Undibacterium parvum: one gene and its partner. The protein of the gene in region 1 binds, or shares a complex with, the protein of each later gene. Links are inferred from orthologs where the notes say so. Each region holds a gene or a part of one and is shown on either strand. Other genes may lie near its edges. The genes, in order: uvrB and EJN92_RS04730.

Region 1 (3,219 bases):
GATAGCCTCAACACCAAAGCCGCCCTAATCCATGTGATGGGCGACCTACTCGGTTCACTTGCCGCGATCATTTCCGGCGCAGTGATTTACTTCAGTGGTTGGATGCAAGTCGACCCCATCCTGTCTATCTTCGTCTCATTATTGATTTTAAAGTCCACCTTTGGGGTGCTGGCAGACTCCTATCATTTCTTGATGGAAGGCGTTCCACAACATATAGACTATGTCAAAATTGGCGAGGATCTCGAGGCCATACCAGGCGTACTGTCGGTACATGATTTACACATATGGGAGATGTCGCCCGGCCATCCTGCCTTGATCGGGCATCTGGAAATCAACGACATCAGCGCATGGCCGCGCATCATGGAAAGCGTGAAATCTATGCTACTCGTGACCCATAATATTGATCACATCACGCTACAGCCAGAAGTTGGCGGCGAAAATTAATTCGACGTAAAAAGAGAACCTCTAAAAACGCATACACAGTATCCATGCGCCTTTCCGGACCATTTCAAGCCAGAAGGCGCATGTATATTACGCGCTTTAATAAATAGGCTTCACCATTAAAGCCTTGCACTCAGTGCCGCCAGATTATCCTTACCATCCGCACCAAACAACTGCTGCTTCAGATGCGCAAGTTGATCCCTGACCATACCCGCCTTTTCAAACTCCAGATTCTTGGCGTGATCCATCATCAGTTTTTCCAACTTCTTAATTTCGCGACTGATTTGCTTCTCACTCATCATTTCGTACTTAGCCTGCTCTTGCGCTACCGCTAATTCTTCGCGCGCCTCTTGCGGATTGTAGACACCATCAATAATGTCCTTGATCTTTTTCTTGATACCGGTAGGCGTGATATTGTTTTCCAGATTAAACGCGATCTGTTTATTCCGCCTTCGCTCGGTTTCGTCGATGGCACGTCGCATGGAATCGGTAATCCGGTCGGCATATAAAATCGCGGTTCCGTTGAGATTACGCGCAGCCCGGCCTATGGTTTGAATCAGGCTGCGCTCGGAGCGTAAAAACCCCTCTTTATCGGCATCAAGGATCGCCACTAACGAGACCTCTGGAATATCCAAACCCTCACGCAACAGATTAATCCCGACCAGCACGTCGAAGGTGCCGAGGCGTAAATCGCGCAAAATTTCTACCCGCTCTACGGTATCGATATCACTATGCAGATAGCGCACTTTAATGCCGTTATCACTTAAAAATTCTGTGAGCTGCTCCGACATGCGCTTGGTCAAGGTAGTCACCAAGACCCGCTCATGCAACTTCACTCTAGCAGTAATTTCCTGCATCAGATCATCCACCTGCGTCAACGCTGGCCGCACCTCGATGCGCGGATCCACCAGGCCGGTCGGCCTGACCACCTGCTCGACTACCTGATCGGCGTGAGTTCGTTCATATTCAGCCGGAGTGGCCGAGACAAACACAGTCTGACGCATCTTGCTCTCGAACTCTTCAAACTTAAGCGGACGATTATCCAGCGCCGACGGCAGGCGAAAGCCGTAATCCACCAAATTGGTTTTGCGCGAGCGGTCGCCGTTGTACATGGCATTCAATTGCCCAGTCAAGACATGCGACTCATCGAGAAACATCAAGGCGTCGGCCGGCAAATAATCGACCAGGGTTGGCGGCGGCTCACCCGGCAAAGCACCACTCAAATGACGCGAATAGTTTTCTATGCCCTTAGTAAAGCCAATCTCCGCCATCATTTCCAGATCGAAACGGGTGCGCTGCTCTATGCGCTGCTCTTCGATTAACTTATTCTCGCGCCTGAAAAACTCCAGTCGTTCACGCAACTCTATTTTGATAGTCTCCACTGCCCGCAATACCGTCTCACGCGGAGTCACATAATGTGAGCTTGGATAAACCGTAAAGCGGGGGATTTTTTGCTTAACCCGCCCGGTGAGCGGATCAAACAGCTGCAAGTTTTCGATCTCATCATCAAACATCTCCACCCGTAGTGCCAGTTCAGCATGTTCGGCCGGGAAAATATCGATGGTATCGCCACGTACACGGAAAGTACCGCGGCTAAAATCAATTTCATTGCGCGTGTATTGCATCTGTATCAAGCGTGCGATCAAATCACGCTGACTGACCTTATCCTTGGCGCGCAAGGTCAGTATCATCTTGTGATACTCCTTGGGATTACCAATACCGTAAATCGCCGATACCGTCGCCACGATGATCACATCACGTCGCTCCATCAGTGATTTTGTACAAGACAGACGCATTTGCTCGATATGCTCATTGATCGCAGAGTCTTTCTCAATGAACAAATCACGCTGCGGCACATACGCTTCCGGCTGGTAGTAATCGTAGTAACTGACGAAATACTCGACTGCGTTGCGCGGAAAAAACTCACGAAATTCACTATATAACTGCGCCGCCAAAGTCTTATTTGGAGCGAAAATGATTGCCGGTCGACCGGTACGGGCGATTACATTGGCCATCGTATAGGTTTTACCAGAGCCCGTCACACCCAGCAAAGTCTGGAAAAATAAGCCGTCATTAATCCCCTCAACCAGTTGCGCAATCGCCGCCGGCTGATCTCCTGCAGGGGGAAATAATTGACATAATTGATAAGGTGAATCCGGGAAAGTAACGAACTTCGGCTCATCTGCCGCACCCGATATCTGTGTTAAATCAGCCATTTACCGCTTACCTTTGTTAAAATAGTAGACTGAAAAAAGCTTTTGACTCTTCTTCCAACCATAAGTTTGTGGCTTGCCTAGCAATTTGCAGACAATTTTTCAGTTTATCACGATGACCACTCCCGCTACCCCCCCCCTGTTTTCCGCCATCACCATGGCACCTCGCGACCCTATTCTTGGCATTACGGAAGGCTTTAATGCCGACCAGAATCCTGCCAAAGTCAACCTGGGCGTTGGCGTTTATTATGACGACAACGGCAAAGTACCTTTACTGGAATGCGTCAAGAAGGCCGAAGCCATCCTGATGGAAAAATTTGCTCCGCGTACCTATCTGCCTATCGAAGGCTTAGCCGCTTACGACAAAGCGGTACAAGAACTGGTATTTGGTGCCGATAGCGCCGTAGTACAAGAGAAGCGTGCAATTACTGCACAAGCCATCGGCGGTACTGGAGCATTAAAACTGGGCGCGGACTTTTTGAAGCGCTTCGCACCAGATGCGCAAGTGTGGATCAGCGACCCTAGCTGGGAAAATCACCGCGCCCTGTTTGAATCGGCCGGTTTC
Region 2 (3,315 bases), 2.7 Mb from region 1 along the record:
AATCGCAGCCTTCCAGCCAAACACGCTAGACATGAAGTGCATATTCCAGCCCCACTTCTCGGCCACCATCAAGACCGGCGGTGCGGCAAATGAAGTCAATACGCCACCGATAGAGATATTCACAAACAACACACCTAAGGTCGCATATTTCAAGCGCTGAGAAATTCCCTTGGAATAAAAACTGTCACGCAACATCAACGCCGCCAGTGTCATGGCGGCCGGCTCGGTAATAAACGAGCCTAGCAAAGGTACCAGTGATAAACATAGAAAATAGGTACCGATCGCTGCAGAGATCGGCAAGAACATATTTATACGCGCGACCAGCCACTGCACCGACATCAAGATGGGTCGTGTGCCAGCGATCGTCAGCACTACAAATACAAACAGCGGCTCAGTAAAATTCTGCGCTTCCAGATAATTGATTGCCACCGTTTGATTCGCAAGCAGCGCCATGGCTGCAATCAAGACAAAGGCCCAGAAGCCAAACACCACTTCCACCTCACCCATCAAATGCCAAAAGCCAGAATGGCGTTTACTGACATGCGCCAGATGTTGAAATCTGGCGGTGCTAAAGGTATGCAAAACTGCTACCGCGAAAATCGCGGCGCCGACGTATTGGATTAATTGATTGCTATCCATAATTCTCCTGGGTTATCCTGGGTTATACAGCGACAGCGAGCCAATAATTAAGACGCTATTTTGTCCAATTTGGCGATGCTTAAATCGAGTAACTTCATACCAAATTGGCCGAAATTAATATGTGCGCGCGCATTGCTGCCGCTACCTTCGATGTTGACGATCACGCCTTCGCCAAACTTGGCGTGTGACACGCCTTGACCTATGCGCCAGCCACTGCCGGTGTTCTTGCTAAATCCTTGTGCGATCGCATTCACGCCAGCCTCTGGCGCTTCATCCCATGCTGATTTTTTATTCCCGAACCAGTTGGCTTGCACTTTTGGCGACAGCCATTTCAGCGATTCTTCTGGCATCTCGTCAAAGAAACGCGAGCGCATGTTGTAACGAATTTGACCATGCAGCATGCGCGTTTGCGAGAAACTGATATACAGACGATTACGAGCACGGGTAATCGCCACATACATCAGGCGGCGCTCTTCCTCCACCCCAGATTCTTCCTTGGCGCTATTCTCATGCGGAAACAAACCTTCTTCCAATCCCGTGATGAAGACGGCATCAAACTCCAGACCTTTAGCGGCATGCACCGTCATCAATTGCAGAGCGTCTTGCCCGGCCTGCGCCTGATTATCACCAGCCTCAAGCGAGGCATGCGACAAGAAGGCAGAGAGCGGCGACATCACCATAGGCAAGGCGGCATCGGCATCGATGATCTCGATGCCGCCCGGTAGCGCCAATAAACCGGCAGCCTGTGAGCTTGGTCCAGATAAGGCCGGCGCGTTCTGCCCAAAGCCCTCTTCCGAGACAAACACGGTGGCGGCATTGACCAATTGTTCCAAATTTTCTATCCTGTCGGCGCCTTCTTTTTCGGTCTGATAATGGGTCAGCAAAGTGCTCAGATCCAACACCACCTGCACCATTTCTGGCAAGGGTAGGTTTTGCGTCTCGAAGCGTGCGCCCTCTATCAATTTGACGAAAGCGCCTAGAGAATTGCCAGCCTTACCCGGCACATACGGCACCGCCGCATACAGCGAAATCCCGTACTGTTTGGCGGCATCCTGCAATTGTTCTAAAGAACGCGCGCCTATGCCGCGGGTGGGAAAATTCACCACACGTAAAAAAGCCGAATCATTATGCGGATTGTCCATCAGCTGCATGTACGCGATCGCATGTTTGATTTCGGCGCGTTCAAAATAGCGTTGACCGCCATACACGCGATACGGCAAGCCGGCCGAAAATAGCGCATGTTCCAGCACCCGTGATTGCGCGTTTGAGCGGTACAGGATCGCGATCTCGCTACCGGATGAGCCTTCGCGCATCAGGTTTTTTGCTTCTTCGACTATCCATTGTGCTTCCTGAATATCGCTACTCGATTCAGAGATGCGTACCGGCTCGCCATGTCCGGCATCGGTATGCAGATTTTTGCCCAGACGCTTGCTATTGTGGGCGATCAGGGCATTGGCAGTATCTAGGATATGACCATGGGAACGGTAGTTTTGTTCCAGCTTAATCAGATTTTTTACTTGAAACTCGCGTTCGAAGGCTGACATATTGCCGACATTGGCACCACGGAAGGCGTAAATACTCTGATCATCGTCGCCCACCGCGAACACTGCAGCCTGATTACCGGCCATTAGTTTGAGCCACTTGTATTGCAAATCATTGGTATCTTGGAACTCATCGACCAGAATATGCTTGAAGCGCGCCTGATAATGCTCACGCAGTGGCTGATTACGGCTGAGTAATTCGTAGGTACGCAATAATAATTCGGCGAAATCGACTACGCCTTCACGCTGACATTGCGCATCATACAAATCGTAGAGCGCCACCATTTTTCTATCGTTGTCATCGTAAGCATCGACCGCGGCAGCGCGCAGACCTTTATCCTTGGCGCCATTGATGAAATACATCACGCTACGCGCTGGGAATTTTTCATCATCGACATTATTCGCTTTGAGCAAACGCTTGATGAAGGACAGTTGATCCGAAGAGTCGAGTATCTGAAAGGTTTGCGGCAAGCCCGCATCTTTATGATGGGCGCGCAAGAGTCGGTTACACAAACCGTGAAACGTCCCTATCCACAAGCCGCGCGTATTAATCGGCAGCATAGACGACAGGCGGCTCAGCATTTCTTTCGCCGATTTATTCGTAAACGTTACCGCCAACACCGCTTGCGGCGACATTTGCCCAGTTTGTATCAACCAGGCGATACGGGTGGTGAGTACCCGGGTTTTACCCGAGCCAGCACCAGCTAAAATCAGTGCCGATTGGGCGGGTAAGGTGACGGCAGCGAGCTGCTCGGGATTGAGGTTATGAAGGAGATTTTGCATCCCTAGATTATACGGGAGCTAGCCGCTGTCGCCAGAAAAACCCTGAACTTAGCAGCAAGGCGCGGACCGCAAATAGACCGCGCTGTAGCCTGATCGAAAAGTATGTTTAGATATACTCCCTAATTTTTTAAGAAAATACTGCCATTTGCCCACGTATTCATTGGGCGAATAAAATATACCCACTACCAGTATATTAATTATCAGCGGCACACCGCAAGCTAGTAGCGTTTACGATGGTGCAAACAAGCGGACGAAATTTTCTGCAGCGGTGCGTGGATACGGTGCCAGATAGATGCTGCTGATGGCGGCCACCATATTGGCGCCGCGTTCCACCAGCGGTTGGGCATTTTGT

Evidence for each region.
Region 2: the proteins of uvrB (region 1) and EJN92_RS04730 are in contact, whole or in part, in a crystal structure (PDB 7EGT), measured with the Thermus thermophilus proteins. The link is inferred for Undibacterium parvum from one-to-one orthologs. Residues at the interface, in WP_096411307.1 of Thermus thermophilus: Glu23, Leu25, Arg26, Asp27, Gly28, Glu29, Arg30, Phe31, Arg55, Glu326, Asp327, Phe328, Glu379, Ser382, Gln383, His398, Gly400, Arg401; in WP_096412145.1 of Thermus thermophilus: His654, Arg656, Phe657, Gln666, Asp668, Glu669, Lys680, Arg681, Leu682, Ser683, Lys685, Tyr686, Ala687.

What each region holds. Positions count from the first base shown.
Region 1 is NZ_CP034464.1:3,820,661-3,823,879, reverse strand. Bases 110-3,003 are described here. They hold uvrB (excinuclease ABC subunit UvrB), read right to left. Parts: upstream 2,658-3,003; coding sequence 561-2,657; downstream 110-560. Other genes in these bases: EJN92_RS16720 (amino acid aminotransferase), read left to right, coding at 2,770-3,003; EJN92_RS16730 (cation diffusion facilitator family transporter), read left to right, coding at 110-444. Outside these bases: more of EJN92_RS16730, read left to right, coding at 1-109; more of EJN92_RS16720, read left to right, coding at 3,004-3,219. UniProt on the Escherichia coli protein: The UvrABC repair system catalyzes the recognition and processing of DNA lesions. A damage recognition complex composed of 2 UvrA and 2 UvrB subunits scans DNA for abnormalities.
Region 2 is NZ_CP034464.1:1,120,200-1,123,514, forward strand. The notes cover bases 326-3,315. They hold EJN92_RS04730 (UvrD-helicase domain-containing protein), read right to left. Parts: upstream 2,964-3,315; coding sequence 687-2,963; downstream 326-686. Other genes in these bases: EJN92_RS04725 (putative Na+/H+ antiporter), read right to left, coding at 326-639; thiE (thiamine phosphate synthase), read right to left, coding at 3,192-3,315. Outside these bases: more of EJN92_RS04725, read right to left, coding at 1-325. UniProt on the Escherichia coli protein: A helicase with DNA-dependent ATPase activity. Unwinds DNA duplexes with 3'-5' polarity. Translocates on single-stranded DNA with 3'-5' polarity. Initiates unwinding more efficiently from a nicked substrate than double-stranded DNA.